Linked DNA regions of Pedosphaera parvula Ellin514. The protein of the gene in region 1 binds, or shares a complex with, the protein of each later gene. Links are inferred from orthologs where the notes say so. Each region holds a gene or a part of one and is shown on either strand. Other genes may lie near its edges.

Region 1 (15,765 bases):
GGCATTGTCGGCGGAGCCTATGCCGATGCGGGGAGCCTGGTGGCGGATGACGGAGCCGTCTATGTGTGCAACCAAGTCAACAACAGCGGCACTACTCCTTTCATCATTTATCGCTGGGATTCCGTCCTTACCACCAACGCACCATCGGTTTGCTTTTCAAACTTTCTCACCCCGGCTCAGCGATATGGAACCAGCATGGACATTCGTGGAGCAGGGGCCAATACACAAATTATTATTGGTTCGCTGGTGAATTCAACTTCGGGAACCAACGTGGTGGTATTCACAACAGCTGATGGCACGAATTTCGCATCCAATGTTCTCGGCACGGACGCGACAACCGCGAATTTTAACGATGGCATTGCCTTTGGGCCTGGGGATAGCTTTTATGCTAAAAAGGTTGGGGCTCCACTTCGCTGGATGAGTTTCAATTTGGGAGCTTTGAGTGCGACTACCATTAAAACCTATGATTCCACGGCACTCGGAAACACCGACAATCTCGGCCCGATTGCAGTGGATAATGTCCACAAACTTTTGGCTGCCATTGACGTAATCAGCGGGACTACCGGTCCTGAACATGTTCGCCTTTATGATATCTCAAATACGAACCGCGGTCCTGTGCTTCTCGATATTAAGGATTATACCCCCAACAATGCCAATGCCTCGGCTCCTCCCGGGTATCTGGACTTTGGTGGCGGCAAGCTTTACTCCTACGTGATTAACAACGGGTTGATTGCCTACAGCGTTGATGCCGTACCAACTGTGGCTCCAACAATCCTGTCGCAACCAGCCGCCACGAATAGAATGACAATTGGGCGGACAATCACACTGTCCGTGTCGGCGTTCCCAGCGGTGAATTATCAATGGACTTCAAACGGAGTGAATATCGCTTCGGCCACCAATGGCTCGTTGGTCATTTCAAATTTGCAGGTGAGTTATTCTGGAACTTACAGCTGTGTTGTCAGCAACGCGGCAGGGACGCAGACGGTTGCATCACAGTTGGTGGTGGTGAATCCGACCGACCTGTATCATTTGAACCTACAATGGAGCGCAGCAGCAGGAGCTCAACCGTATATTGATTATAGTGGGACTGGCAATGTGCCGAACCAGCGCAGCATCGCATACAATGCGCTCTCAAATCAGTTATATGTTGTCAGTCGCTCCAGCCCCACCACCTCAAATTATCTGGTGTATGCAATTAACGCCACGAATGGGGCCGTGCTATACACATTGAACACGAACGGAATTCAGCTCTATGTGGCGCCACAAGGGAGTTCATCGGGCTTGGGGTTGGATGCGATCGGCGTGGCGGATGACGGGGCCATTTATGCCTGTAATGAAACTCCAAACGCTTATGGCGGAAGTCCAGCAGACCCGGCCAAGGTGTTCCGACTGTATCGCTGGGCGAACGGCGATAGCAACACCGTGCCAGTGCAAATTTTTATGGGTGATCCAGCCTCTCAGAGCAGCACCTTCCGCTGGGGTGACGTTATGAGCGTGCGTGGCAGTGGAATCAATACCCAAATTATTTTGGATAATAACGATGCTGCACAACGATACGTGGCTGTCCTGACTCCGACCGATAGCACGATGACGAACTGGACGGCGCAATATTTCCTGCAGCCGACTGTGGGAACCCCCATTGGTCGCAGCCTCGAATTCGGACCTGGCAGTACTTTTTACCAGAAACGTAAAGGCTTTGGGCTGGTGCAATCCAGTTTCGATTTGACCCAGGCACCAGCAGCTACCACCACCTTGAGCACGAATTCCAATTTCACCAACACTCTCGCTGGTGTCGGGTTGAATTTGACGCGGAAGTTGTTGGCCGGGGTGAATTATCCTGTCGCAGCGACGAACGATTCCCTTGACCTGTATGAGATTTCCGACTTGAACAGTCCATTGTTCCTGGCCTCATACATTTTTCCGGTGTATCCGCATAATGCGAATGGCAATTTTATCTCCCAGACCTTCTTTGCTGGCGATATGCTCTTCACCATTGATGCACAGAACGGCATCATGGCGTTCAAGGTGGCTTTGGGGCCGCCGACAGCACCGAACTTTTTCGCGCAACCACAAAACCTGCGAGTGATCCTGGGTGGTGGGGGGAGCATGACGGTTACGCTCGATCAACAAGCAACGGTCAAGTGGCAGAGAAATGGCTCGGACATCCCAGGGGCTACGAATCTGACCTATGCCATCACCAATGCCCAACTCACCGATGGCGGTAACTACCGCGTGATTGCAGCGAATGCTTATGGTTCCTCGACAAGTTCGGTGGCTGTGGTAACGGTCGCATTGAGTCAGGGGAATTATTCCTTGTCACAGGCATGGAACCTGGCACCCGCGAGCCGTCCTTATCTTCCATTGGATGGCAGCAGTAGTGGGTCGACTCCGTTTTACCGGAGCATTGCGTATAGCGCCCTGTCAAATCAGGTTTATGTAGTAACCCGTACGGGAGCTTCTTCGGGGCAAGCCGTTCATGTATTGGATGCCGCAACAGGAGCGGACCTATACACACTTGATACCACTGGCATTACTGGTGGAAGCATTGTCTTGCTTTCCGTCGGGGTGAGCCAGGATGGTTCCATTTATGCGGCAAACATGGATACCAGCGGAACAAACGCAGCAGTTTATAAGCTTTATCGTTGGGCAGATGCCAATAGCAGCACCCAGCCAGCCTTGGTCTACTCCGGTGAGCCTGCCAATCAGACCACTGGTTTCCGTTGGGGTGACGCGATGGACGTCCGTGGCGCTGGCACGAACACCCAGATCGTGATTGATGCCAACCAGGGAAGCCTGGCAGCGGTGTTGACACCGGTGGATGCTTCATTGGCTTCATTCACGAATGCTTACTTCGGGGAAACAGGTCCCAGCACTCCGATTGGTCGTAGTCTGCAATTCGCGACAGGGACTAATATATGGCAGAAGCGAGCGGGAACGGCCCTGCAATTGGTAAGTTACAACCTGCCTGGCGGGACGAGCACGGTGCTGAGCAACTTCAACAACTTCGCGTCGTCGCTTGGGTCTGTGGCCTTGGATGTTTCGAGAAAGTTGCTGGCTGGTGTTAACTTTGCCGGCAATACCAATTCTCCTGACAGCCTTGCGCTGTATGATATCTCTGACCTGGGCGCACCGTTGTTGCTTGCAACTTATAATTTCCCGGCCAATTCGAAGCCGAATGTCAATCTGATTGCGCAAGTCGTTTTCGCCGGCAACCGGGTATACGCTGTGGATGGGAACAATGGTATTGTGGCATTCAATCTGGTTGCTCCCACACCACCGTCACTGAGCGTGACATTTGACGGAGTTCATGCGCTTGTGAGTTGGCCCACGAATTTCACCGGCTATGCTTTGCAGTCGGCACCGGTCCTGGCCAGTCCCAGCATCTGGAGTCCGGAAGGGACGGGGGCGATTGCAAATGGTCAATACACCGTCACAAATACCGCGTCGGGTGGAAGCAAATATTACCGCCTGATTAAATAGATCGCGGGTTAATTTGAAGCTCACAGCCAGTCTGGATGCAACCAGGCTGGCTTTTTGTTTATGTTTATTATGGCCGGGCTTTCAGGTGAGGAGTTGCTGTTTAAAAAACTTGCTTCAAAGGGCGTTGACACGGTGAGTTAGTGTGATTAGGCTATGTGAAAATCAGTTTTTTGCAAAAGCCATGTTGATTCGAATTGCCTTAATTATCGCCATCATAGCCGGGCTCGCGGCTGGGGTTCTGAATTTTGTTCAGGTAAAAGACAAGATTAACACGACGATCTCTGACCGGGACAAGAACGCCAAGGATCGCGATATGGAGAGAGCTGAGAAGCAAAAAGCTCAAAAGCTCGCCAAGGATACTCAAACCACTTTGGATCAGACCAAGACCGAGTTGGCTTCGACTAAGGATGAGCTCGGTAAAGCCAGCGCTGAGGCTGCTGAAGCGACCAAGAAGGCCACCGCGCTTTCCGATAGTTTAAAGAAGACCACCTCGGAGCGTGATTCGGCCCAAAACGATTTAGCCGCGTGGAAAGCCTTGGGCGTTCCCATCGACCATATCAAGGCGACGCTGGCATCTATTACCTCGCTGAAGGAACAGCGTGACGCGATCGAGGCTGAGAAGAAGATTTTGATCGCCAATAACGTCAAACTTCAAAACAAGCTGAATACGCTCCTTGATCCAGAATTTCTGGTTAAGCTGCCCGACGGTTTAAAAGGCAGAGTCCTGGCGGTTGATCCAAAGTATGAGTTTGTAGTGCTTGATATTGGTGACAAACAGGGTGTGCTTGAGGATGGACAAATGTTGGTAAATCGTAACGGAAAGTTGGTCGCCAAGGTTAAGATCAAGAGCGTTCAGGCCAACCGCAGTATCGCCAATGTGATGCCGGGTTGGAAGGTCGTTGACTTGATGGAAGGCGATCAGGTTCTTTACTGATCTTTGCCCATGAAGCTTGTTTCCAGTTTGAAAAAGTGTCGGACTTGGGCCCTGCTGTTATCTCTTACTGTTGGGCTTGGCTGCTGCAGTGGTTGTAAGACCAGCGATGCAGAGGCGAGCAATGAATCGCCACGGCCATGGAATTCTCCAGAAGGATGGCAGAACGGGATGCTTCCTGGAACGATGACACAGCCACACTAGCATTTTGTAGTTCCTGCGGTGATAGATTTGAAAAGCCATTGGTAATCGCCAATGGCTTTTTTTTTTGAGACAACGAAGAGGTTTTTGACGGTAAAAAGATTTTGGAGTTTTTAACGTACTTATCAATGAACGTTCGGCTGAAATTCTGAGGGGAGACGACGATCTTAAAATGGGAAAAAGGCCAAGGGCGCCGTGAGGGGGACAGGTGAGACTACTTGGCGACTTCCACGCAGCGTGTTTCCCGAATGACCGTGATCTTAATTTGCCCCGGATATTGCAGATCATTTTCGATTTTGGAGGCGATATTCCGGGCGAGGGCAAATGCCTGGTCGTCTGAAACCTGCTCAGGTTGGACCATGATACGAAGTTCACGTCCCGCCTGAACGGCAAAGCATTTTTCCACTCCGGGGAAGGACAAAGCGATCTTTTCAAGATCATCCACGCGCTTCAAATAAGTAGCCATGTTCTCCGAGCGGGCGCCAGGGCGTGATGCGCTGATGGCGTCAGCAGCGCTGACCAGAATGCCCAATGGGCCGATGGGAGGAATATCATTATGATGGGAGGCGACGCCGTTTACAACGGCATCAGATTCCCCGTGCCTTTTGATGATATCAGCGCCTACAACAGCGTGAGGACCTTCAATCTCGTGGTTTACGGCTTTGCCAATGTCATGTAGCAGCCCAGTGCGTTTGGCGAGGGAAACATCGATTCCCAATTCTGAAGCCATCAGGCCCATTAGATGGGCAACTTCGATTGAGTGGTTCAAGATGTTTTGGGAGTAACTGTGGCGGAAATGGAGGCGACCGAGAAGTTTGATGATTTCTGGATGCATCGGTGAGAGGCCAGTCTTGGCGACTGCTTCATCACCAAGTCGCACAATGGTTTCATCCATTTCCTGGGTGACCTTGGCAACTATTTCCTCGATGCGAGTGGGATGGATTCGTCCATCAAGAATCAGGCGATTCATGGCTTCACGCGCAATTTCGCGCCGAACCGGGTCGAAACCGGAGAGCACGACTGCGTTCGGGGTATCATCGATTAAAACCGTGATGCCAGTCGCAGCTTCGAAAGCGCGGATATTGCGGCCATCACGACCAATGATGCGGCCTTTCATTTCCTCTCCCTGGAGGGCAATGGTGGCGGTGCTGGTTTCGAATGTGTGATCCCCTGCGTAACGCTGAATGGCCACACTAATTATCTGCCGGGCTTTTTCCTCAGCCTTGGATTTCGCATCCTCGACAATGTGCCGTGTCAGATTACTGGCATCGCGCATCGCCTCCATTTCAACTTCCTTAAGAAATTGGGTGCGAGCTTCGTCTTCGGAAAGTCGGGAAAGATTCTCGAGTTGTTCGCGGCGAAGTTTGATGAGCCCCTCCAGTTCCTGTTGCTGTGAATCCAGCAAGTCAGCCTTTCGCTTCAGCACATCCTTTTGTTCACGTAAACTTCTCTCAGCCTGGACCACGCCTTCCAGTTGGGTATTGATCAATGTTTCGCGTTCGCTGAGGCGGCGTTCGAGTTCGGCGCGTTCCTGCCTGCGTGCGGTAAAGGATTGTTCTGTTTGTTCGCGGATTTTGAGCGCTTCTTCGTTGGCAGCGAGGCGCGCATCGCGAACGAAGGCTTCAGCATCGCGGCGGGCGTTCTCCAGAAGGGTTTGGAGTTGAAGAGCTTGGAGCTTTCTTGCATTGCGGTCTCGCAACCACAAAAGAAGATAGCAAAGCACTGCGCCAACGACAAGGCAGGCGCCTTCTGCATAAATATTTCCCACCAGGATCATTTCAAGACCGGGCGCGGCGGTGTTGCTGATTGCCAGCGCGTCGGCGTCAAGATGCAACTCAAACGAATGTCATGCGGTTCGACAGGGACCTTATCCAAAATTTGCTGATCAAATGCCACTCCACAAGTCGTACCGTGCAGAACTTCCAGCAGTTGGTCATAAAACCCCTTCCCCCGACCAAGCCGGTGTCCAGCAAAGTCGAATGCTACCCCAGGTACGAGTATCAAGTCCAGATGGTTTAAAGAAATTGTGGAACAAAATTCGTTTGGTTCACGGACTCCATACTGACCGGTGGAGAGATCCCGGGGAATATTCTTTATATGGCATGCAACATACTGATTTTGTTCAGGATGGAAGCGAGGCAATAGGACGGTTTTTCCGGTAGCAATTGAATCCTCCACCAGTTTCCAAATGTCAGGTTCATCTGGTAGAGGTGCATAGAACAATATGGACTGAGCCTGTTTCCAAATTTCCTGTTGTTCCAATAAGGAGCAGAGTTGGAGGGACAAGGACTGTCGTTCTGCCTGAGAAAGCTTTTTCACTTCGGTCCGGACTTTCGCTCGCAGTGTGGCTTTCTCGTGCTTATGGATATGGTTGGGGGAAGGGCTGTTATCCATGACGAATTGTCATTTAGGTTTTCTGGACTGGGCCAGCAAGGCGCGCCATTTCTCAACCCGCTCCTTGATCTTCTTCTCCACACCTTGATCGGTGGGCTCGTAGTAGTGTTTGTCGGCTCCGAGATAATCCTGAGAAGCAAAGTGGTCGGGGTGATCGTGGGCGTATTCGTAGCCTTTGCCGTGGCCGAGACGTTCTGCACCAGCATAATGGGCATCGCGCAGATGCTCGGGGACGGGCAGAGTGCGACCGGAACGGACATCGGCCAATGCTGCATCGATGGCGGTAATGCTCGTGTTGCTTTTAATGGCAGTGGCAATGTAGATCGCAGCTTCGGCGATGGGAATGCGCGCCTCGGGCCAGCCGATGAATTCGGCGGCTTGGTGCGCCGCATTGGCGAGGACGAGTGCCATGGGATCAGCCAGGCCGACATCTTCAGCAGCACAGATGACGATGCGTCGCGAGATGAAGCGGGGATCTTCACCGGCGTGAATCATTTTGGCGAGCCAGTAAAGCGTGGCATCGGCATCGCTGCCGCGCATGGATTTGATGAAGGCAGAGATGGTGTCGTAATGGGCATCGCCATCCCCGTCATACACCACGGCTTTGCGTTGGATGCTTTGTTCGGCAACGGCGAGATCGATATGGATGATGCCGTTGGCTTCGGGAGAGGTGGTGAGTGCGGCGATTTCGAGAGAATTCAAGGCTTTGCGAGCGTCGCCATCAGAAAGTTTGGCGAGGTGGCGCAAGGCGGCTTCATCCACATGGATTTTCATGTAGCCCAGACCGCGCTCGGGATCTTGAAGGGAGCGTTGAAGCAACTGGTAGAGTTCCTCTTCGGTGAGAGGGCGTAATTCAAATATTTGCGATCGTGAGACCAACGGGGAGTTGACGAAGAAAAATGGATTGTGAGTAGTGGCACCGATCAGACGAATGACGCCGCTTTCCACGTCAGGCAGGAGGACATCCTGCTGCGATTTATTGAAGCGATGGATTTCGTCGACGAACAAGATGGTCGGTTGGCCGGTATTTTCGAGCCGATTGGATGCAGCGGACAGGACGCGGCGCATATCGGCCACGTTGGATTCGACGCCGCTAAGGCGCTCAAATTTGCTGCTGGTTTGGAGAGCGATGATTTGAGCGAGCGAGGTTTTGCCTGTGCCGGGTGGACCGTAGAAAATGAGCGATTGGATGCGATCGGCTTCGATGGCCCGGCGGAGCAGTTGGCCCGGGCCAAGGATGTGTGATTGACCGATGTATTCAGAAAGATTGCGGGGGCGCATGCGTGCTGCCAACGGCATATGCCGAACCGGTTGGGGTTCAGTGTTCTCTAAAGCACTGGCCTCAGGTTCTTTGGGGGTGGCAAACAGGTCGTCCCGCGACATGGGATTAATATATCAGGTTTGGGAGGACTCGCCCAAAACAAAAAACTCATCCGTGTGGATGAGTTTTAAAGAGTACCCCACCGTAATGCCGTGTATAACAGTCCCTTTGAACTTTTTAAGGAACAGGTGGAGCCCGATCGATCACTTACGACTTCCAGTCAAGGCCTGTCGGCCGACAACCGAAATAGAGGCTCCGTGTTTTTCTAATTACGGTTCAAGGATTTTTGCTAGGAGCACGAACATGGCAGGGTAAAATCTGGTGCTCAAACTTGTTTACAAAGAGCGTGGCGCACTCAACTTTTTATGCGCATTCAACTGCAAAAAGTATTAGCGAATTGTGTGTTTTTCTCAAGGAAATATTTCAAAAAATTCAGCGGGTCATCACCCTAATTGCCAAGATTTTTCTTTACAACACGGCCATTGAATGCGCTTGACCTGCATGGCTCCGAACCCAACCATGGCCGAGGTATTGTCTGGCGGAAAGGCATTTTTTCCGCAGTGGCACCGAATGACACTTTAATATGAAAAAAACATTGATTCGAATTGTTCTCGGACTGGGCATCCTGCTCGTGGTGGCGCTGGTGGCAGTTTTCTTTTCACTGAATTCCATTGTGAAAAAGGGAGTGGAAACGGTGGGGCCTCAGATCACAAAAGTCGATGTGAAGCTGGGTTCCGCGAACATCTCTCCATTTGGAGGGAGCGGGCAGTTGAGCAAATTGTTCGTGGGCAATCCGGAAGGTTATAAAACTGCTTCCGCCATCCAGGTGGGTGACGTCAAAGTGGCTGTTAAGGTGGGCTCTGTGTTGTCAGATACCATCATGGTGGAGCAAATCAATATTCAGGCTCCTGAAATCACCATGGAGGGAACCTTAACCGGGAATAATTTGAGCAAGATCCTGGAAAATCTTAATTCGACCAGCGAAACGAAGGAGAAGGTGAAGAACGAACCGACTGCGGGTAAGAAGGAAAAGAAATTCATAGTGAAGGACATTGTTGTGAACGGTGCAAAGGTGCACCTCAATATCACTGCTTTGGGCCAGACTTTGGGGATGACCGTACCGATTCCTGACATCCATTTGCAAAACGTTGGCACCGGGGAAGGTGGGGTTTCGGCTGCGGAATTATCTCGGCAAATATTGAAGCCGATTCTGGCAGGGGCGGTGGAAGCTGGGACCAAAGCCATCGCGGATGGCGGCAAGCAACTTAAAGACATTGGCAAGAATCTGGGTAAGGGAAGTGTTGATGACTTGAATAAGGCAGCTAAAGGGGTCACCGATTTGTTCAAGAAGAAGCAATAGCCTTGTTTTCAACGAGATTTCAGCAAATTCAGCCCCCTGCCGGTTTCGGTTTGGGGGCTTTAAACTTCCACTAGCTTTAAATGAGGTGATTTTCTATCCTCTCCGCCTGTCGAAAGCGGGCATTTGTGCCTTTTTACGGCTAAGTTACATTGATGATTTGAGCAGCGAGGCTGCCTTTAAGATTTTATGACCAGTAGCCAGATACGCCAGTCGTTCCTCGATTTTTTTAAATCGAAACAGCATACCATTGTGCCGTCGTCCAGCTTGATGCCGGATTCGCCGAACCTATTGTTCACCAACGCAGGGATGAACCAGTTCGTGCCGATCTTTTTGGGGCAGAAAAAGGCGGACGTGAGCAAATGGGCGGGAGCGGTTCCATCGCTGGATACGCGCGCGGCGGACACGCAGAAATGCATTCGCGCTGGCGGCAAGCATAACGACTTGGAAGATGTCGGACTGGATACCTATCACCATACTTTTTTCGAGATGTTGGGGAACTGGTCTTTCGGCGATTACTTCAAGAAGGAAGCGATTGATTGGGCGTGGGAACTAGTGACGGAAGTCTGGCGGTTTCCGAAGGAACGCTTGTACGCGACGGTTTACAGCCCGGACAAATCGCTGGGCGACCCCAGTGATTTTGACCAGGAAGCTTACGATTTGTGGGCCGCGAAATTTTCCGCCGCCGGGCTCGATCCGAAGGTGCATATCGTCAACGGCAATAAGAAGGACAATTTCTGGATGATGGGCGATACGGGTCCGTGCGGTCCGTGCTCGGAGTTGCATGTGGATCTGACGCCGCAAGGGGATACCAAGGGCGCGCTCGTCAACAAGGGAACGGCGGAGTGCATTGAGATTTGGAATCTGGTGTTCATCCAATTCAATGCGAATCCGGGTGGGACTTTTTCACCATTGCCTGCAAAGCATGTTGATACTGGCATGGGATTTGAGCGTGTGACTTCAATCATGCAGGGGTCACACGGTTTCAAGGATTTTGCCAATGCCAAGATTTCAAACTACGAAACGGATATTTTTCGTCCAATTTTTGATGCAATCGAGAAATTGAGCGGTAAGCGTTATGGCTCGACATTGCCGAAATCGGGCAGCACAGGAGATACAGAGCAGGAGAAGGTTGACGTGGCGTTCCGCGTGATTGCGGATCATATCAGGACGTTGAGTTTTTCGATTGCTGATGGGATTCAGCCCGGGAATACGGACCGGAACTATGTGCTGCGCCGCATCCTGCGTCGCGCAGTTAAGTACGGACGCACACTCGGGTTCCATGAACCGTTTTTCTACAAGCTGGTGGATGTGCTGGCTGAAACGATGGGTCAGGTGTTTCCCGAAATTCGCGAACGCAAGCAGCATGTCAAGGATGTGATTCGCTCGGAGGAAGAAGCTTTTAACAAAACGTTGGATCGAGGTATCGAGTTGTTCAACCAGGAAATTGCTCACGTTAAGCCCGGTCATCAACTACAGGGACCTTTTGCATTCAAGCTTTATGACACATACGGCTTTCCGCTCGATCTCACTGAGTTGATGGCCCGCGAACGCGGACTGGCCGTGGACGTTGCTGGGTTCAATTTGCTCATGGACGAGCAAAAGAAGCGTTCTCAGGCCGCGCAGAAGAAAGAAGTGATTTCGCTTTCGCAAATCGAAACGACCGTGCCGACCAAGTTTATCGGCTTTGATCAACTTCAGGCCAAAACGAAGGTGCTTGAAGTCGTGGGATTGAAGGATAAGACCGCTGTAGTGCTGGACACGTCGTCGGCCTATGCGGAAATGGGTGGCCAAGTGGGAGATACGGGTGAATTGAGCCAAGGCGGCAAATTGTGGCGGGTGGAGAATACCCAAAAGAGTGGGAACACCTGGCTACATTTCCTTGCGGACGGTGATGCGCCGCAGACGGGAAGTGAAGTGGAGTTGACGGTGGATCGGGAGCGGCGCAATGCGATTCAGCGGCATCACACGGTGACGCATATTTTGCACTGGGCAATTCATGAAGTCGTGAGCAGAGAGGCGTCGCAAAAGGGTTCATTCGTGGGGCCGGATAAGCTGACGTTTGATTTTAATTCACAGCCATTGACACCACAGCAGGTGGCGGATGTGGAAAAGCTGGTGAACGAACGCATTTTGGAAAATGCAGGCGTGTCGTGGACGGAGGTTCTTCATGCCGATGTGAAGGGGCGCAAAGACGTGATGCAATTTTTCGGTGATAAGTATGGCGACCGCGTGCGCGTCGTGCAGATTGGCGGGAAAGCCGGGGAGTTGAACGGTTACTCCATGGAACTCTGCGGTGGAACTCATACCCAGGGAACCGGAGAGATTGGGTTGTTCCGCATTATTGGTGAGTCTGCCGTGGCGGCTGGAGTGCGTCGTATCGAAGCGGTGGCCGGGTTGGAAGCATATGGCAAGGCAACCGATGAAATTCAACTTATCAAGAGTATTGCTGGCAAAGTGAATGCGCCGATAGGTGAATTGGAAAAGAAAATCGATGCCTTGCTGGCCCAACAGAAAGAGCTGGAGAGACAGCTCAAGGCCGTAAACCAAAAGGAAGCCGCGAACACCGCGAAGAGCTTGATTGGGAAAGCGGCGACGTTGAATGGAATTCCGGCCATCATTGAGAACCTGGGTTCGGCAGATGGCGACACGTTGCAATCGATAGCAGACGCCTTAAAGGGGCAATTCAAGGGAGTTGTTGTGCTCGGTGGGGCTGCCAATGGAGCGGTCGCGCTGGTGGCGTCAGTTTCGCCTGAGTTTACCGCGAAGGTGCAGGCGGGGAAAATTATTCAAGGCATCGCGCCGATCGTGGGTGGCAAAGGTGGCGGCAAGCCAGACAATGCCCGAGGCGGCGGCAAGGATGTCTCCAAGCTGGATGAGGCGATGGCGAAGGCAAAGGGGCTGATTGGCGCTTAATCTTTAGCTGAATCAAGAGCGTCAGCGGCTGTGTCGGTGTGCGTCCTCTCTTGTCGACAATGGAGGAGAGGCGCTTGTTTCGCGAATTTTGCGGAGAGTATTAAATGAGTGATACAATTATGGAAATGTCCGACGCCAATCTTGAGAGAGTCTCATGGGAGATGATTTGGAAAGCTGTTAGGGCTCTGATTCCAAGTGTGGCCTATCTCACTCCCGGTTCTCTCTGGTCTGCTGCTGAGAAGGATGGGCTGGTTATAGAGCAGTGGGCTGGGGAGAAATTATTGGAGGAAAGTGATGCGACCGCCATCCGGAAGCTTTTGGCCGGCACGAATTCAAATGAATTCGTTATTGTCGTGACTGATTGTTCATTTCGTTCGGGGAATACACCTTTTGCATTTCGGATGTCTGCGACAGAGGCATTTGCAGAGGCCTATCGACGTGTCACCGGAGAATGTGTTATTTCAGACTTGGATGTGGTGATGGTGTGCACGGAATCGAATCGACTAGTTCTCTGTGATCACGAAGGCGACGTCATAATCGTTCGGAAGCCAAACAGTTAGGCCTGAAATCCACGTTGACATTTAAGGGGGGCGGCTATATTCCAGCGGAATCATGAAAAGGAACTTCAGCCGGCAATCACTCTCGCTTGTAGCAAGTCTTTTCCTGTGTTGTTGCGGGGTGGTTTGTACCGAGATCAGTGCGGCGGAGGCAAAGAAGCTTGTTTTATCTGATTTGCCAGCGGCGGTGCAGAAGATGGTGCAAAGCCAGTTGAATGTGGGCGGGGGCAAGGTGGGGGAGATTGACCGGGAGGAAGATGATGGAGAGATTAGTTACGTGGTGGAAATCGTGAAGGGCGAGGATGCGCGGGACATGACGGTGTCGGAGGAAGGCAAGTTGCTGGGCATGGAAGTGGATTTGAACGAGGTGCCGGCCGTGCCGCAAAAAGCAATCAGGGCACAGTTGGGTAACGGAACAATCGACAGCGTGGAAAAGACTTCAGAGGAGGATGGAACAATCAGTTATGAAGTCGAGATGACCAACAAGGCTGGGAAGGATCGGTTTTTTACAGTGACGATGGAGGGCAAAATGATCCGGGCTGAGATTGGTCTGGAGGAAGCCCCGGTCGCAGTGAGGAAGACCATCGAAGTTGAGAGTGCGAAGGGAAAGCTGGAGAGTGTTTATCGAGTATTAGAAGAGGATGGAATTTCGTACAGTGCCGAAGTGAATGAAGGGGGGAGGAGTCGTGATATGACGATTGCGGGGGATGGAAAGCTGGAGACCATCGAGGCGTTTGCGTCGGACCTGCCGCCGCTCGGAAGAAAGGTGCTTCACGGAAAAGTGGGCAACGGCAAGTTGGTGCGGATCGACAAGGTTTTTGATGAGAAGGGAGAGTATGTGTATGAGGTTGAGAGTTTGAAAGATGGCAAGGCGTTCAATTTCAAGATTGGTGCAGGTGGAAGATTTCGGGGAATGGACGGAGAAAAGGAGCCTTGAATTCGTCGGGGCAACTGCGAATTAAGGCGGAGTGTTTGGTTTCAGGCGGCGGGCGAGGATGGTGTGAAGGGTTTGAGCCAATTCGTGGATGGTATTCGGTTTTAGGATCAGCTCGGCGATACCAAGACCTTTTGCGCTTTCAACATCTTGAGAGCGGATGTAACCGGTGGTCATTACGATGGGGATGTCGGGTCGGATCTTTTTGATTTCCACAATCAAGCGTGGTCCATCCAGGTACGGCATGGACATATCTGTGACAACAAGGTCAAACTGATCAGGGTCCGACTTAAAAGCAGCGAGGGCTTCAAGAGGATTGGTAAATCCGGTGACGTTGTAACCCACCCGTTTGAGCATGCGCGTGGTAATGAAGACGATCGAGTGTTCATCATCCACGAACAAAATGCGTTCACCGTGACCCTGGGCTTCATCCGCTTCCACGGGTTTCGAGGGTGGTATCTCGACCTCAAGAGCAGGGAAAAACAAGTTGAAAGCAGAGCCTTTTCCGACTTCCGTTTCAACCGTGACGGCACCGCCATGGCTCTTCATGATGCCGTGCACGACGGACAGTCCCAAACCGGTGCCCTGGCCAGGTGACTTGGTCGTGAAGAACGGATCAAAAATGTGGGGAAGAATACTCGTGTCGATTCCAGAGCCGGCATCCTGCATCGAGAGGCGAACGTACCTGCCCTGGTGCAGATCAGGGACTGTGCCAGCGGTGTTGGCATCCACCGTGACCATATCCAGCCTCACTTCCAGCAGGCCGTTGTTATTCATGGCATGGCTCGCATTGGTGCCAAGGTTCATGATCACCTGGTTCACCTGGGTGGCGTTGGCTGAAATAGGAAGGAGATGGGATTCGTAATTCGACCGAATTTCGATCGATGCAGGCAGGGTGGATCGGAGGAATTTTACAGCATCCTCAACCACAGGGGCCAGGTAGAGCGGCTTGCGTTCCATTTCCTGCTGGCGACTGAAAGCCAGAATTTGCCTGACCAAATCGGTGGCGCGTTCGGAGGATTTTTCGATTTCTGTGAGGTGTTCCTGAAGTGAATGCCCGGCGGGCAGGTCTTGTCTCGCCATCCGGGCATTTCCTGAGATGACGGTCAGAATGTTATTGAAATCATGAGCAATGCCACCGGCCAGGCGGCCAATGGCGTCCATTTTTTGTGATTGCTGCAGTTTGGCTTCCCAAGCGGCGTGGTTTTCTTCTGCGAGCTTTCTTTCAGTAACATCCCTTGCAATACCACAAACTCGATAGGCCTCCCCCCGTTCATTCTTGATTTTGGAGCCAGTGTCGGAAATCCAACGTTGCGAACCATCGGAACGCCGAATGCGGTATTCTGCGGAATAAGTGGGGACCGCCTTATTTTTGAAAAAGTTGTCATAAAGATCGCGAACTCTTTGGCGGTCCCCGGGGATAATCGATTCCAGCCACAGGCGCGGATTTTGATAGAGAGCTTCTGGTGAAACACCCCAAATGCGGAAGAAGGCGGGACTCACATAGAGAACGCGTTCGGGAAGCAGCGAATTCATCCAGAACACCTCATCCATGGTGTTCGCCAGTTGGCGGAATCTTTCTTCACTTTCGCGCAGGGCCTGTTCGGTGTATTTGCGTTCAGTGATGTCCGAGATTGAGCCAGCCATCCGGTATGGTTTGCCGGATTCCTCCCA
Region 2 (15,755 bases), on another replicon or contig:
TGAACGATGCACATCGCTGCCCATCGCGAGGAAGTGTCCATTCGCACTGGTAAAGTTTAGATGATCAAACTGGCTTTGGCATAAATGCTGGTCTGGTGAACAGGGACAGCAAAACGTCACGATGTCGAATCGCCGGTCTGCGACTGCATGGACACTGGTGCAGAGGGTCGACGTGAGTACAACTGTGATGAGGGAACCAATTAGTTTTTTTAGGATTGAGGATTTCATATGACTAACATGGGTTGTTCGTCAGTTCTTTTTGAGGACTCAATTGCTATAGACAAAGCCCTATCCTAAGTCAACTATTGGACCAGCTTTTTAGCGAAGAAAATTTTAAACAACTTGCGCAAGCTACTTCGAATTAAAGCGCCCGCAAACAGCTATTCCATCGGATATTTCAATCCCCACTGCGCGCGTAAAGCATCCATTGTCTTCATGATGGCAAGTGTTTCGTCCAGCGACATGACCGCACACTCCGTCTTGCCATTACGCATACAGTCCATGAACGCCTCCGCTTCAAATTGGTAGCCATTGCCAGTGTATGGAAATTCCAGAAGTTCCTCCCCGCCATTGTCCAGCGCCACCGTCATGTCTGAACCTTTCCACCATGATTTGTGCAAGGTGATTTTGCCTTCGGTCCCCACGAGTGAAGCTTCATGAAAAGTATTGGCTGTGATCAAGGTCTGTAACAGGGCGAGTTGCCCTTTCGCATGCTTGAAAATCATTGCCGCCTTTTCATCGACTCCCGTCGTCCCGATCTCAACCAGTCCGGTCACCTGGACAGGTGGCCCAAAAATCATATAGGCCAGCGACACCGGGTAAACCCCCAAATCCAGCAACGCACCGCCGCCCAGCGCCGGATCAAACAATCGACCTCCCCGCCGATCTGCCTTGAAACCAAAGTCCGCCGTCAACACCTCCACCTCACCGATAACTCCTTCGGCCAGCAATTCCCGCAACCGCACCATCAACGGCAAAAAACGCGTCCACATCGCTTCCATCAATAGAATCTTTTTCTCCCGGGCAAAGTGAATCACTTGCTCTGCTTGAACCGCGTTAATCGTAAACGGCTTCTCACACAGGACTGGCTTTCCCGCCTCCAATGCCAGCAAAATGTTTTCAGCGTGCAGCGAATGGGGAGTAGCCACATAAACCGCATCCACCTTGGAATCGCTCACCAGGCTTTCATAGCTTGCGTGGCGATAGGGGACATTGGATTCCACCGCAAAAGCATCCGCCCTCGCCTGCGTGCGGGAGCCGATCGCGACCAACTCCGCATCCGGCAGTGTGTGTAATCCTGCCGCAAACTTTTTGGCGATGGCTCCAGTCCCGAGAATTCCCCAACGAATCTTGTCTCCCATAATATCCGAACTGCCAAACGGAATGTGCCGCAGCAGTTCCTAAATAAAATTATCACAATTCAGGCGGTTGACCAAGCCGATCAACCACTCTCAAGCATTCCAAACCGGACCGTCCTTTGCCGAAAACTTACTTTTTCGCTTCGGCAGCCGGACCCGCATCCGCGGTGGAAATATATTCCAACAGGTTGGCAAAATCCTGTGGTGTCAATCCTTGCTCCAAACCTTCCGGCATGAGGGATTGTCCCTGACTCTGCATGCTCTTGATCTTCGAGCGCATCAGATTGTCCTCTTTTCCGAATGCCTGTCTTACCGTAATACTTGACGTCGTTTCGCTCGCGATTATGCCCACCAGGCTCTCATCGTCCTTGGTTTCAATCTGGAAGGCAATATACGCCGGGGCAATCTCACGGTTGGGATCGAGAATATTTACCAGCATCTTTTCTTTGCCGGTATTTTTCACGGTCACCAGGTCTGGCCCCAGTTGATAACCATTGCCGCCCAAGCGATGGCAGGAAGAACAGCGCTGAAGATATATCTCCTTCCCTTTCGCCGCCTCGCCGTTGAGGTTCAAGGCGCTCTGATAAGCATCAATCACATCCTGCCGCTTCTTTTCCTTGAAGTTCGCAAACACTTTGGCAGCGAGCTTATGCACTTCCGCATCATGATGATTGCGCAGGAACTTGATTTGAGCGGTCGTAAGATCAGTGGGCTGCATCGTCCCGCCCGCAATCGTGTTCAACAGCGCCGTCGCTCGTTCCGGCCGTCCCAGCAACACCGACATGATCTCGCTCTTCACGCGAGGGGCAGACTTGGGCCATTGCTTGATCAGTTCGTTGGCAACTTCAGCATCATTGAACCTGGCCAGAGTCGTCACGGCTGCCATCTGAATCATTTGCGGCTGGCTTTTATCAAGCAATGATACCAGCGTGGCACCCGATACCTTGTACTCAGTAAAGGCGAGCAACTGGATCGCCTGTGCACGTGTCGCTTCGTCAGCCTTGCTGTCTGCCGCCACCTTGGAAGCTTGCGCAAAGATGCCTTTCAAAGCTCCTTGAGTATCACTCTTCACCAAAGAACCACCAGACTTCTGCAAACCATCTCCCAGCGAGCGCACGAGGGAAAACGTGAGCGCATCGTCATGCGATTTGCTGATGAACGCCAACACCTGCGCCACTTCCTGCTGGTTATTCTTCGCCCCGACGAGGGAAACCAATTGCAGGAGAAATTCCTGACCCGACTTATTCTTAGTGAAAGCTTCATCCCTGGCCACTGTGCCGAACATTTCACTCGCTCCCTCAGTGAGTGAACTCAGCACCGCTGCCTGAACCCATGAGCTTTGAGCATCCTGTTTTACGATCACACTCAAAACCTGAATTCGGCCTTCGTTTTTCAATTCTCCGAGAGTGAAAGCGAGTTGATAGCGAACGTTGATCGAAGGATCAGATGCCAGATTCTGAAGCCTGCTCCACAGTTTCTTTGATGCCATCGACTTCTTGACGAATTTTTCCGACAACTTGATGGCGTGCTCACGCACATGTGCTTCGGTGTCATTCAAGCCAATCAAGACTTGCTCCTCCTTCAGTGAGTTCAACCCATCCAATGTGCAGAGAGCTTGTAATCGTCCGAGAGCAGATTTGGAGTTCTTCAACAACTTCACCAAGTCCGGCACCGCCGACTTATCCTGTCTCTCATTCAACAAACGCGAGGCCGTATCACGATACCAGCCATTGGGACTTTCCAATGTCGCCACCAGTTCCTTCGTTGAAGTCTTGTCGAGATGGGGCAATGCGGGCTGCTTGTAACCATCCGGCACCACCCGATAAATGCGTCCGCGATCATTGCCGCTATTCAAATCGAGAAATTGCTTGATGCTCGACGGGAGGGACCAGGGATGCTCAATCGTCTCGCGATACATATCGATAACATACAACGTGCCATCGGGAGCATTCGCAAACTGCACCGGACGAAACCACGTGTCCTTCGAAGCCATGAACTCCACATTCTCCTCACCCGGACCGCGCTGGGCTTTCAAACCGACATCGTCTGGCAAGAGCACCTTGCGATGAACGAGATTACCACCCGCATCCCCCACGAAAGCATTGTCCAAGTATTCCTTCGGAAACGCATTGCCTCGATAAATCGTCGTGCCTGTAGCCCCGGTAAAATAACCAGCCGAACGGCCGCCGCCCTCCACTGGCCCACTGACCAGACCGGCCACACGCCAGTGGGGTACGAATCACGCGCCACGGTTCCTCCGGGCTAATACGAAACACCTCCGCTGCCGGGCCATCCACCGCGATGCTCGCCAGCGGCGCTGGCATTGCATAATACGGATTGCGAGCCGCGTATTTGTCATCATACATGAACAAGCGGATGTGGTCGCTGTTGTTGCAGGCGAAACGATGTCCCCAATCGTCAAAGCTCAACCCATGCTGTCCCCCGCCCGATTCCGAAGTCATAGTCATCGTGCGCGGATCGATGACGAAGTCGCGTCCATGCAAATCAAGCGGCTTGGCTTCAGGATGTCTAAGTGATTTGATCCAACCACCGTTACCGCTGGTGGCGCCATGGATTTTGTTATCCAAGCCCCAGTTGAAGCTGTTCAACATCGCCTGCACATTGATGCGTTTCACCCCTTCGGCAAAACCGGTAAAAACCACTTCGCGCACATCCGCCTTGCCATCGCCATTGGTATCCTTCAGGTAAATAATATCCGGCGTGGCACCTACAAAAATCCCGCCATCATAGCAAATCACTGCCGTGGGCCACGCCAGATTTTCCGCATATATGGTGCTCTTATCAAAAACGCCATCCCCATTTGTATCTTCCAGCATGCGGATTCGTCCCAGATGCGGCGTCTCATCCCGGCGCTCGGAATAATCGATCATTTCCACAACGAACAACCGCCCTTTTTCGTCGAAGGACATTGCCACCGGACTCACCACCAGCGGCTCTGACGCTGCCAGTTCCACATGAAAACCGGGTTTAACCTGAAAGGTCTTCAAGGCATCCTTCGGCTCAACCGCCGGCATGCGCGGCAGGTCTTTGGCGGTGATCGTAGGTTCGGCAGCCTTCAGGGCTGGAACCATTAAGAGTGAGGTGGTCACCAACCCCACCAGCGCGGGATACATTCTCATATTAGATAATCGTCTATTCAGACAGCCCGAACGACAAGTGCAAGTGATTTCTGGTTATCTCGGCAAATGAATACAGACGCATCCAGTTCAATCTATCTTCACTGTGACAAAACAATTTTCTGGTTTGAATTCCCATGGCATTCACTCCAGAATCACCGCCAGTCAATCTAACAAACCGATTTCATGAAGCATTCCTGCACTCGCCGCGAGTTTTTGGCCTCCACCTCCCTGATGCTCTTCGCTGCCGCCGCGCATGGAGCAGACGCCCTGCCAGAAAAGCCTGAGCCGATCATCGATATCCACCAGCACACGAATTACAGCTTTCGCACCGATGAACAGTTGCTGGCCCATCAAAAGGCCATGGGGGTGACGCAGACCATTCTCCTGCCAGCAGGTTCGCTCTATGGTCTGGAAGCCAATTGCACGGGGAACTCCGCCGTTTACAACTTTTGCCAGGACCATCCCGGCGAATATGTCTATTGCGCCAACGAGGTGGCCGGTCTGCCGGGAGCCCGCTCAGAAATCGAGAAATGGCTTAAAAAAGGAGCTCTCGGCATTGCGGAACAAAAGTTTCATGTGAATTGCGATTCCCCGGCTATCGAGGAAATTGCCGAGATCGCCCAGGAATACAAAGTGCCGGTACTGCTGCATTTCCAGCACAATGTCTACAATCTAGGAATAGAGAATTTTCATAAAATTCTCGAAAAATATCCCAAGGTCAATTTTATCGGCCATGCCCAGACCTGGTGGAGCAACATCGACAAGAATTCGGATCAAAAAACGATGTATCCCATGGGCAAGGTGACGCCCGGCGGCCTTACCGATCGTCTCCTTACCGAATACCCCAACATGTATGGCGATCTCTCGGCCGGGTCGGGTTTGAATGCCTTGAATCGCGACAAGGAATTCACGCAGGGGTTTTTTGACCGCCATCAGAACAAGTTGCTTTACGGCAGCGACTGCAACGACGCCATTGGCCGCGGCCCCGGCTGTCAGGGCGCGCGCACGATTGCCACCGTCCGCCAGCTTGCACCGAGTAAAGCGATTGAACGAAAACTGCTGTACGAAAACGCCAAACGGGTGTTTAAACTCTGATACCAGCAGCTTATCCTTGTGCCCGTCGTTGCACGCTCCTTTTCACCTTCAAGGAGCGGATAAGGCGCACCCAGTCCTTTTTTTCCTCCGCACTGTCGCGCACCACCGCTCGCTCCCGCACGCCAGGCATGGGCATTCTCAAGGCCTCGCCGGCCTTGCCCACCAATTCTTCAACGGTCGAACACTTTAATCCGAAGTCGGTGTAGAATCGGCTGTTGAGATCATCATTAAGTCCCACGACAACACAACCCGCAACCAGGGCTTCCTTTGGTGGACGAGGCGATCCTTCCTTATCATTGCCACGCCAGACAAAAACCTTGGCATCTTTCAGCATCTCCGCGACGACTGCTTCAGGTTGATTCACTATCTCCACCACCTTGTTTCCGTAACGTTCGCGCAACTGGCTGGCAGTTTCCGGGAACTTGTGCGACCTGGTCATATAACAAATCTGCTCCTTTTTTGGCCTGCCATCATATTCGAAAAGCGAGCGTTGGATGCTTGGCTTGACGATTACGCAGCGCAGTTTCGGATTCTGCTCTTTTAGCCATACCAGCGTGTCGGGAGACTTGCATACGACCAAATCAGCATGTGACTCGATACGCTTATACTTCCCGAAAGCGCAGCAGAGATGGAAAACCTCTTCCCCCATGTTGATCGGGTGGATCGCCGGATAGACTACCAGGTCAGGCTTATAATTATTCTGGTTGATCTCGCAACGGTGCGCGAACCAGTGAACAAGGTGAGAGCCATCAAATGGCTGGATGGTGCTTTTCCCGAGACTGCCCAGCCATCCACAGACCGTGTACAACGATTTGACTCCTCCACTGTAACCTGGAGGTGCCAAAACAACAGAATCGACTGCTCTGATCCGGCGAACAAATTCCCTTCGCTTCTGCAGCGACCTTCTGAACTTCCCTAAATCAATCATCTCAATGCTGACTCCAAAACATGGTATGACTCGAACCGCTCCACATCAGGAAAATCATGCGCGCAATTGGGATGCCTCACCAGCAGATTTTGCGGCACCCCGTAGATTTTATATATTTGTCCCGCTTCATTCACGATTCTGTCCACACTTTGCCATTTGAAATTACTGTCGCCCAGCGGTGCATTGATAAAGCAAACCCGCGGAGCCAACGCTCCGATGAGTTCGTAAAAATCAAAGGGGATTGCGTTCAACTTATAATCAAGCAACTTTGGCATGTATCGTTCACTGGTCCAGCCCTTGATATTTCCGTTCATGTAGTCCTGGTAGGAATCAAATCCGCTGCTGGACACAATCACTTTGATCCGTTCATCGAACACCGCCGTGTAAATCGAATTGTGCCCGCCCAGCGAATGGCCAATCGCTCCATACCTTCCCTTTCGCACGTAAGGCAAAGAGTCCAGCAAGTCCATGCCGCGCTTATTATCCCAGATTGCTTTCATCGTGCCGCTTTGATAACCAAGCGATTTGAGGTCCGGTTGAGAATTGGCCATGAGCGGATAAGCGGGCGAGAGCGTCACAAAGCCTCGTTCAGCCAACTCCGCCGCATACGCTCTATGCTCTTTTCCAAAGCCGACCACGACCTTATGACCGAGTTGCATCTCGGTTGGATGCAGGCAAAGCACGGCGGGAAATTTCTTTTTGCCTTTCAACGCTTCCTTGGGAATGCAGAGATAGGCTGGAACTCTTGAATTGGGTTCGGAGGCATAGCTGATCAATTGACGCACGTAACTTCCGCAATCCACCTCCTCTTCGACCTTCACGTTCAGCGCACAAGACTTCTCTTTTCCCGGCAATGGCCCCATCACCTCCTGCATCGCACGCAAAATGTCAGCGCGCCGTTTGTTCCAGTCCGATTTCGATTTAACCGGCGCCACAACTCCTTTGCTGTTGCGGTATGCCAGCAGATTGGTTCTCTCCAACGCTGCCACAGCATGCGCCCTGTGATCGCTTGAGTCACCCACACTTTCCGCCTGTGCCCATTCCTGACAGGCCACAAGAAATAGCACAGGAAGAACTTTCAGCAGTGGTCGAAGCATCCCTTGATGATTGTCCCCTGCTCAAAAATCGTCAATGCCGCTCCTTAAATGGTTTGCAAGCCTGCAGTTTGCCACAACAGAAGGTCCTAAGTCGGAGGAAAAAAGGGTTTTTTAGACTGGGTCATACGGTTTCGGCTTTACAGATACGCGTGTGGTAGGCAAGGTTTCGCGTCAATTTTTAAACATTTAGGTGAGTTTTTCAGACAAACAACCTCACCTATGCTAAGAATAGCAGCTTATGGCAGAACTTGTTGGAAATCTATTGGTCGCACAGTCTGGTGGTCCCACTGCGGTAATCAACGCCAGTGTCGCGGGTGTCATTCAAGAAGCCGGCAAACATGAGTGCATTGAAGAGATCTATGGTGGTCTCAACGGCATTCTCGGCATCTTGAACGAGGAACTGATCGACATTAACGAAGAAAAAGCCAAAACCATCGAAGGGCTGAAATATACACCTGCCGCCGGTCTTGGTACCTGCCGCTACAAAATCGATTTTAAAAAGAAGCCCGAACAAGCCTCCAAGGACATGGATCGCCTGTTCGAAGTCTTCAAGGCGCATAACATCCGCTTTTTCTTTTATGCCGGTGGTAACGATTCCCAGGACACGGCGCATAAGATTCACGAAGAAGCCATCAAGCGCGGTCATGAAATGCGCGTGATTGGCGTGCCCAAAACCATCGACAACGATTTGCCGCACACCGATCATTGTCCCGGTTATGGTTCCGTCATTAAGTATAATGCCGCCACCGTCATGGAAGTGGCCTTTGATGTCAGCAGCATGGCCACCGATGACGGCTCCTGCTGTTTGATTGAAGTCATGGGCCGCGCCGCTGGTTGGATTGCTGCGGGCACTGTGCTGGCCAAACGCTTGGAATCGGACGCTCCCCATATTATTTTGATGCCCGAGATTCCGCTGAACGAAGCGGTATTTCTCGCCAAGGTGAAAGAAACTGTTGCCTCTCATAAATACTGCATCGTGGTGGTCGGCGAAGGTCTGAAGAACGCTGCCGGTGAAGAAATCGGCGCTGATAAATCCCGCCTCGATGCGTTTGGTCATCCGGTACTTTCCGGCGCGGCTGAGCGCCTTGCCGAGATCATCCAGGGCAAGATCAACCTCAAAACCCGCACGGTTAAACTCGGTTACGCCCAGCGTGCCGCGGAACATTATGCCAGCTTGACTGATTCCCAGGAAGCAGTCGCTTGCGGCGAAGCTGCAGTGAAGGCCGCCGTCTCAGGCCAGAGCGGTTTAATGGTCAAAATTGTCCGCACCCAAACCAGTCCGTACAAGTGGACCACTGGTCTGCAGCCCCTTGGCGATATCGCCAATGTTGAACATTTCCTCCCACGCGATTGGGTGACTGAAGATGGCTTCCTGCCCAACCAAAAGTTTATCGAATATGCCCGCCCTTTGATTGAAGGCGAAGTGAAAGTGCCGACCGAAGGTGGCTTGCCCAAATTCGCAGTTCTGGAAAAAGTGCGCATTGATAAGCAGCTTCCTCCTCACGTGAAGTAAGTCGGCGCCCTGCGCTTAATCAGTTTCTAAATCCCTCTCTTTTTGTGAAGAGAGGGATTTTGCTTTTCTCGCAGGATGTCGCTTAGTAGTTGTCGACACGTAAGAATCATTTCTTACATAATCCATCAGTTTGACTTCTTAAAAAACTCTGCCATTGTTCTCGTGAAAGATGGCTAATGGAGGTTCTTTCCGGTTTCTGTTTCGATTGCTCCCGTTACTGCTTGTTTTGCTTGGCTCGACCGGAGTTGGGGCCAACCTGCCCATGGACGACTCGTTGCCGTTGCGAATGCCCTCAATCGGGGATCACCAGTTGCGAGTTCTTTCCTCCACCTTGTTGGAGTTGACTCTCATCACCACCAAGGCACCCGACCCGGCAACGGTAACACAATGGAACTTTGTTAATGCAGCGGGCCATCTGACTTTGCCCGCCACTTCGGAGTTTGGCGTCAAGGTCAACGGTCAGAGTGTTCCGGTTCAGGCAGTTGGTTTTAAACGTCGTGTGCTTTATGCACCACTGAAACAACGAGATCTGCGTATCGGCAACCAACTCTACCTCCGGCTGAGCAACCCCGTGCCGACCGGTGCAGCGGTCCAGGTTTTTAATCCATCCGCTGCGCTATGGGATACCAACACCATTTTCACTGTCCAGGCAGATGCTCTGCGCTACAGCCCGGTCATTCACGTCAACCAAATCGGATATTTGCCCACCATGCCCAAAAAGGCGATGGTCGGCTTTTACCTCGGCAGCATGGGCGAAATGAATCTTTCCGGCTTTTCAACCTTCCAATTGGTGGATGCCCAAAGTGGAAGCGTCGTCTTTAGCGGGAATCTTACTTCACGACTGGATACGGGCTACACCTATACTCCAACACCTTATCAGCGAGTGCTTCAGGCCGACTTTGGCAGCTTCGTCACGCCCGGTGAATACAAACTCGTGGTACCTGGATTGGGAGCATCCTTTCCGTTCTTCATTGATGAGAGCGTTGCCGCGAATTTTGCCCGCACTTATCAACTTGGCATTTATCACCAGCGCTGTGGCACCGATAATTCCTTCCCTTATACTCGCTTCATCCATGCAGACTGCCACATCAATCCGGTGGAGATTCCAACAATGGATTCGCCGGAGGCCGGCTTTGTCAATGATGTGCTGAATAACGAATCGATGGGGGCGCTCAACAATCCCCTGCACACCGCCCCGCGCATGACCAACATCGACGCCAGTCTCTACCCTTTCATCAACCAGGGTTACATCGATGCCAGCGGGGGGCATCACGACGCTGGTGATTACAGCAAATACACGATCAATGTCGCGGCGCTGATACACTATCTGGTTTTCGCAGTGGACGCATTCCCAGGCGTGAAGGACCTGGATAACCTCGGTATTCCCGAAAGTGGCGATGGCATCAGCGACCTGTTGCAGGAAGCGAAGTGGGAGGCGGATTTCCTGGCAAAGTTGCAGGATGCGGACGGTGGATTTTATTTCATCGTCTATCCGCGTACTCGTGAATATGAGAACGACGTGCTGCCGGATCATGGCGATCTGCAACTGGTGCTGCCAAAGAACACTTCTGGTACGGCAGCGGCCGTGGCGGCCCTGGCTGAAATTGGTTCCTCGCCCACTTTCAAAGCTGCCTACCCTGACGCGGCCTCCAACTATCTGGCCCAGGCCCTGGCCGGCTGGAATTTTCTGCAAACGGCCATTGCCACCTACGGACGCGATGGTTCTTATCAGATGATTACGCAGTACGGGGATGAGTTCATGCACAATGACGAACTGGCCTGGGCGGCAGCAGCCTTGTACGCGGCCACGGGTGATCCGGTTTATGACAACGATTTGCGAACCAACACACCCAATCCGAACGATCCCAATCTCCGGCGATGGGGTTGGTGGAGCATGTTTGAAGGCTATGGCTGCGCGTATCGCACCTATGCATTTGCGGCCCGCACCGGTCGCCTGCAACCGGCGCAACTGAATTCGAATTATCTCGCCAAATGTGAGGCGGAAATAAAGTTCGCCGCCAGCAATGCCGTGTTGTATTCGCAGCACATGGCTTATGGCTCCAGCTTTTCCGATGAGAACAAGCCGATACTCACCGCCCGGTTGGTATTTCTCCGGTGAACAGGCCTTTGATGTTGCTGTGGCCTATCTGATTGCTCCCCAGTCGAGCTACCTTGATATCATCTTCCAAAATTTCAATTATGAAATGGGCTGCAACCCATTGAATGTTTCCTTTCTCACCGGCACAGGTTGGAAACGCCAACGCGAAATCGTGCATCAATACGCACAAAACGATCGACGCACACTTCCTCCGTCCGGCATTCCTTTGGGCAATATTCAACAGGGAGCATACTATGTGGACACCTATACAACCGAACTGGGGGCGTTAATATTTCCACCCGATTCTGCAAATACCGCTCCCTACCCCATGTATGATCGATGGAGCGATGCTTTCAATGTGATGACCGAATTCGTCGTTTCCAGGCAGTCAGGCAAAATGGTCGCAACCACCTCCTGGCTGATGGCGATGACCAGTTACAAAACGCAGGCGTGGAATTCCGCGGTGGGAATAATCACCGGAATTCCGGCACAGACATCGGCAACTAATTCCATTACCGCCAATGTTTTGGCACCAACCATGTCTCTGAACAAGGCGCGCATTGTCTGGGAGGGATTGCTTCAGGAACCTTACCTCGGCCCGCAGTTCAGCTTTACACCGGGGAACATCGGGGACAACTGGATTGAAGTTGAGGCACAACTCCCGGATGGGCGAAGAATTGTGGCGGCCACCAACGTATTCGCTCTGCCCGTGAACTCCTTGCCGCCTGTCGTCACAGATTCAAACACCGTTGCTGCCTATCGATTGGCCACCAACTTCAGCGATGCCATGCAACAACAAACCGATCTGCAAGTCGAAGGAAACGCTGCCCTCGATCCCATAGGCCTGCATGTCGGCGGCATAGGTGACGATGTCACCGTGGATTTGGACAATCTTCTCGTTTACAATCCCACCAACACAGCGGCAATCAGCGTCGAGGCAAAACTGTATATCAACAGCTTCAACGTGCTTGGCCTCGGTGTTGCCAACATGCTGGTCCTGACGGCATCCTGGAACGCGCAACTCAATCTTTCACAGGATACCTGGAAGCCGCAACCGGACATTTGGGGTGGCAGCAATTTGATTCTGGATGGCACCGTCCTCACTAACAGCCTTACGTTGCGGAACTGGCATCTGGTGAACATTACGCTTGATGGGACTGGGTATAGTGTGACGGTCGATACAAACAAAATATTCCAGAATATCAGCTCAGATCTGACGAACTGGAATGGCTCGGGATTTGATACCTTGAGAGCCGGTAATTTCGATGGTTGGATTCGCGATCTCGTCGTGCGCAACATTCAGATCACCAACTATCCCCCTCCCATTTTGAAGGTCATCGGCTTCGCCCCCAATGGCTCCTTTCGCCTGCACATCGACAACGGCACCAGCGGCGCGTTCGTGCTCGAAGCCTCGACTCAATTAACCAACTGGACTCCAATCTATACGAACTCCGTCGGCGGCCAAATCGATTATACTGACACAGCCTCACCCGCGAACCCGAAACGATTCTATCGAGCACGCAACCTGCTCGTGGCCGTTCCACCATGATGCCAGGCACGGTTGCCACTGGCCGACAGTTTTCTGCCATATCCCAAGGTGAAGAACACGCTCACAAATATGAAAACCCACCTGAGCTTTCTATTGTCGGCAATTTTGTTTTCCGGCCTGCTGTCGGGTTGCCATTCCACCAGCGCCGTGGTGCGGGCGACGACGACTCTTTCCAAAGCCCCCAGTTTTGAATGCATTTCAAACGCGGTGCTGCATGTCCCCGGCGTCACCCAGATCCTTCCGGCAAACGTTACACCGGATCCGACCTGGACGGTTTATCATCGTCTCAGCCGCCAGCTTCCCTATGAAAGTTTTCTTTATTTGGAAAATAATGGCACCCGCGGCATGGTTACGCTCAAGCCTCAATGGAAAGCTCCTACCATACTCGAGTTGTCAAAAATCTGGATCGATAAAACGCCTGCAAACGCCGAAGTCGATAGGGTTCGTAGAGTCATGGACGAAATTTATTCTGCCATCCAGGAACAGTGCGGCAATCTGCCTCCGCCTGAAGCCGTCCGGGAGCGATTCGTCAATCTGAAGAATTATGAAAAATCTTTAGCCACCGCATCGGAGGGCATGAAATCTTTACCCCGATAAGCAAGCCACTCTTTAAGGCAATGCGGAGTCGTCTCACTTCAATTCCAAAGATGTCCCCCTCGAAATACCCCATAGGAATCAGTGGTCTTGTTTGCAAATCTCTGGACAACAGCACGACCGCTTCAACGCTCAAGATTATCTGGAGCAGCGGCAGTCGCAAAGAATCAGAAATAATCGAAGGAAAACCATATGTACAATACAAAGAAGATCATGGGGCTGATGATGTGTGCAGGCGCACTCGCATTCACCGCTGGCGTTACCGGCTGCGCGGGCGATCGCTACAACCAAAGCACCGGTGAGCACATCGATGACCGGGCGACCACCACCCGGGTCAAAAGCGCGTTGTCCCACGATGCCACCTATAAGTATGAGAATGTGAACGTCACGACCTTCAAAGGAGTGGTTCAACTGAGCGGCTTCACCGATACCGGAGCCCAGAAGAGCCGGGCTGGCGATATTGCCAAAGGCGTTGAAGGCGTTCGCGAGGTGAAGAACAACATCACCGTTAAGTAATTTGCAACAGCGGGGCGCACTGGTACGGCGAGACTATGCGCTTGCCGTACCAGTTATTTCGGATTTTGCTTTGGATTCTTTTTGCCTTGCTGCCAGAGATCCCAAGCCAGCACCGCGACACCGATCATGATCAGGACATCAGCGGCATTAAACACCCCGGTGTGAAGTGGGCCGGCCTGGAGGAAAACGAAGTCCGTGACGCGCCCGTGACGGGTGGCGCGATCAATGAAGTTGCTCGTCCCACCAGCCCAGACCAGTGCGAGCGCAAAGAAGGAGAGGCGACTCAGCCTGGGACTACGGGCCAGGTAACCAAATAAGACAAGCAGTCCCACCCCCACCCCGAAGGTGAGCAATCCGACACGCAGAGGCTCTGGTAACGAAGAGCCGAGACTCAGGAAAGATCCCGAATTCTCGGCGATCCGCAGCTCGCCCAATCCGCCGGGCAGCGTGACGTATCCCAGCCGGCCAAGTTTCGTGCGTGCGATCTGTTTCGAGGTCTGATCGCAGCCAATCGTGCAGCCGAGAACTATGAATAATATGAGCAGACGGAGTTTAACCGATGCGGTCATAAGTTTAGGGCAACCTGCATTTTCATATTGGAACGTAATAACGGCATCGTTTGAAATGGTTTGTTACCATTGCCTATTTAGCTCATCCATTCAAACAAAAAGACCTTTGGATTCGAGTTTGGTGTTGAAGGAAATTGGGAATAATCGATTCGCTGACTGGAGGTAGAGCAACCAGGTTGAGGCCTTCGAACTTTTCCCATATCAAACTTAAGGCACAAAAATGGTTACGCCTCCTCGCAGGAGAGAATTACAGGCGCGCCCAGATACCTGGCATAGCGTTCGGCAGCAGGTGCAAGCGCGCGCGTTTGAGTTTTAGTCATTGAATCAAAGGGAGTCGGCTGAAGGACTGCTGTCCCCTTTTTGAAAGTGCGCTTCCAAGTTCCGACCACCCGACCATCCCACACGAGTGTCGGACTAAACATACCATTCGATCCCGGGCAGATTTTATCAGCATGTTGCAACTCCAGTGCCGCGGTGCGATCCTTGTAGCCCAACATAAATTCATCAAAACCGGGCAGAAGAAACAGGGTTGATAAGGTGCGGTTCACAACATTTAGCTCCTGAGGCATCCAGTAAACTGTATCGTTGATTTTCATCTGTACGAGTCGTGAGGCGACCGCATCCAGACCGGCTTTGGCATCGGCAATTCTTAATCCGGACCATCCGACGAAATCGTGCAGCGATGCCGGCCCATGGCTGGAGAAATAGCGTTGAGCCAGTTCTGCCAGGGCAACCTCACGTTCCAAACTCTTACTTTTTGGAACCCATTCATCGAGCAGCGCAAAAGTCTGCTGTTTGCCTTCCGGTGCGCCAAAACAAATAAGTCCCTCCTGAGCCAAGCGCCACAAGATATGATAACCGCGCTGGCCTCCAGTCGAGATATGGTTTTTTTCGAGCAACGCATAAATCGCATCGCGAGAAAGTTGTCGACCGCCCTGCAATGCCTGGATAAATAGTTTTTCGCAGCGCGCAAAAACCTTCCCGTCCAGTTCGAGCTCTTGCTGTCGTCGCGCACTGCCGGCAATGGTGCGGGTTGTCAGCAACTTCAGCATCCAACGGACATCTTCAGCCGCTAAAAAGTGCAACGTGCCGCGCATCGGCCAGGTGCGAACAATTGTCCGATCAATAATGGCTCGCTCAATTCCCTTGTCTGTCGTTTCGGGCAGACGGAGGCCAATGGACCATTTCGCACCGGCGAAATCCTGGGCTTGAACCGCTCCAAGCCAGGCGACCACCTGTGCTGGCTGCGCGAATCGTTGTGTAGCGATCTGTTGGTTATAAAGCCGGTGGTGGGCAAT

Evidence for each region.
Region 2: rny (region 1) and CFLAV_RS02960 share a complex: the UniProt entries of both Bacillus subtilis proteins name them as parts of the possible RNA degradosome complex. The link is inferred for Pedosphaera parvula Ellin514 from one-to-one orthologs.

The regions. Positions count from the first base shown.
Region 1 is NZ_ABOX02000017.1:58,347-74,111, reverse strand. The notes cover bases 4,137-7,130. They hold rny (ribonuclease Y), read right to left. Parts: upstream 6,447-7,130; coding sequence 4,827-6,446; downstream 4,137-4,826. Other genes in these bases: CFLAV_RS14835 (replication-associated recombination protein A), read right to left, coding at 7,016-7,130; CFLAV_RS14840 (5-formyltetrahydrofolate cyclo-ligase), read right to left, coding at 6,386-7,006; CFLAV_RS14850 (hypothetical protein), read left to right, coding at 4,137-4,414. Also shown: CFLAV_RS14855 (immunoglobulin domain-containing protein), read left to right, coding at 1-3,480; more of CFLAV_RS14850, read left to right, coding at 3,662-4,136; more of CFLAV_RS14835, read right to left, coding at 7,131-8,389; CFLAV_RS14830 (DUF748 domain-containing protein), read left to right, coding at 8,911-9,687; alaS (alanine--tRNA ligase), read left to right, coding at 9,874-12,600; CFLAV_RS14820 (hypothetical protein), read left to right, coding at 12,705-13,160; CFLAV_RS14815 (PepSY-like domain-containing protein), read left to right, coding at 13,213-14,094; CFLAV_RS32360 (PAS domain S-box protein), read right to left, coding at 14,116-15,765. UniProt on the Bacillus subtilis protein: Endoribonuclease that initiates mRNA decay. Initiates the decay of all SAM-dependent riboswitches, such as yitJ riboswitch. Involved in processing of the gapA operon mRNA, it cleaves between cggR and gapA.
Region 2 is NZ_ABOX02000003.1:121,943-137,697, forward strand. The notes cover bases 7,010-9,993. They hold CFLAV_RS02960 (6-phosphofructokinase), read left to right. Parts: upstream 7,010-7,856; coding sequence 7,857-9,131; downstream 9,132-9,993. Other genes in these bases: CFLAV_RS02955 (alpha/beta hydrolase), read right to left, coding at 7,010-7,618; CFLAV_RS36810 (glycoside hydrolase family 9 protein), read left to right, coding at 9,394-9,993. Also shown: CFLAV_RS02930 (hypothetical protein), read right to left, coding at 1-228; CFLAV_RS02935 (Gfo/Idh/MocA family protein), read right to left, coding at 381-1,361; CFLAV_RS37350 (DUF7133 domain-containing protein), read right to left, coding at 1,489-3,501; CFLAV_RS36355 (PVC-type heme-binding CxxCH protein), read right to left, coding at 3,434-4,498; CFLAV_RS02945 (amidohydrolase family protein), read left to right, coding at 4,682-5,593; CFLAV_RS02950 (hypothetical protein), read right to left, coding at 5,604-6,437; more of CFLAV_RS02955, read right to left, coding at 6,518-7,009; more of CFLAV_RS36810, read left to right, coding at 9,994-11,250; CFLAV_RS36815 (glycoside hydrolase family 9 protein), read left to right, coding at 11,204-12,778; CFLAV_RS02975 (hypothetical protein), read left to right, coding at 12,848-13,375; CFLAV_RS02980 (BON domain-containing protein), read left to right, coding at 13,565-13,888; CFLAV_RS02985 (signal peptidase II), read right to left, coding at 13,942-14,457; CFLAV_RS02990 (winged helix DNA-binding domain-containing protein), read right to left, coding at 14,682-15,755. UniProt on the Bacillus subtilis protein: Catalyzes the phosphorylation of D-fructose 6-phosphate to fructose 1,6-bisphosphate by ATP, the first committing step of glycolysis.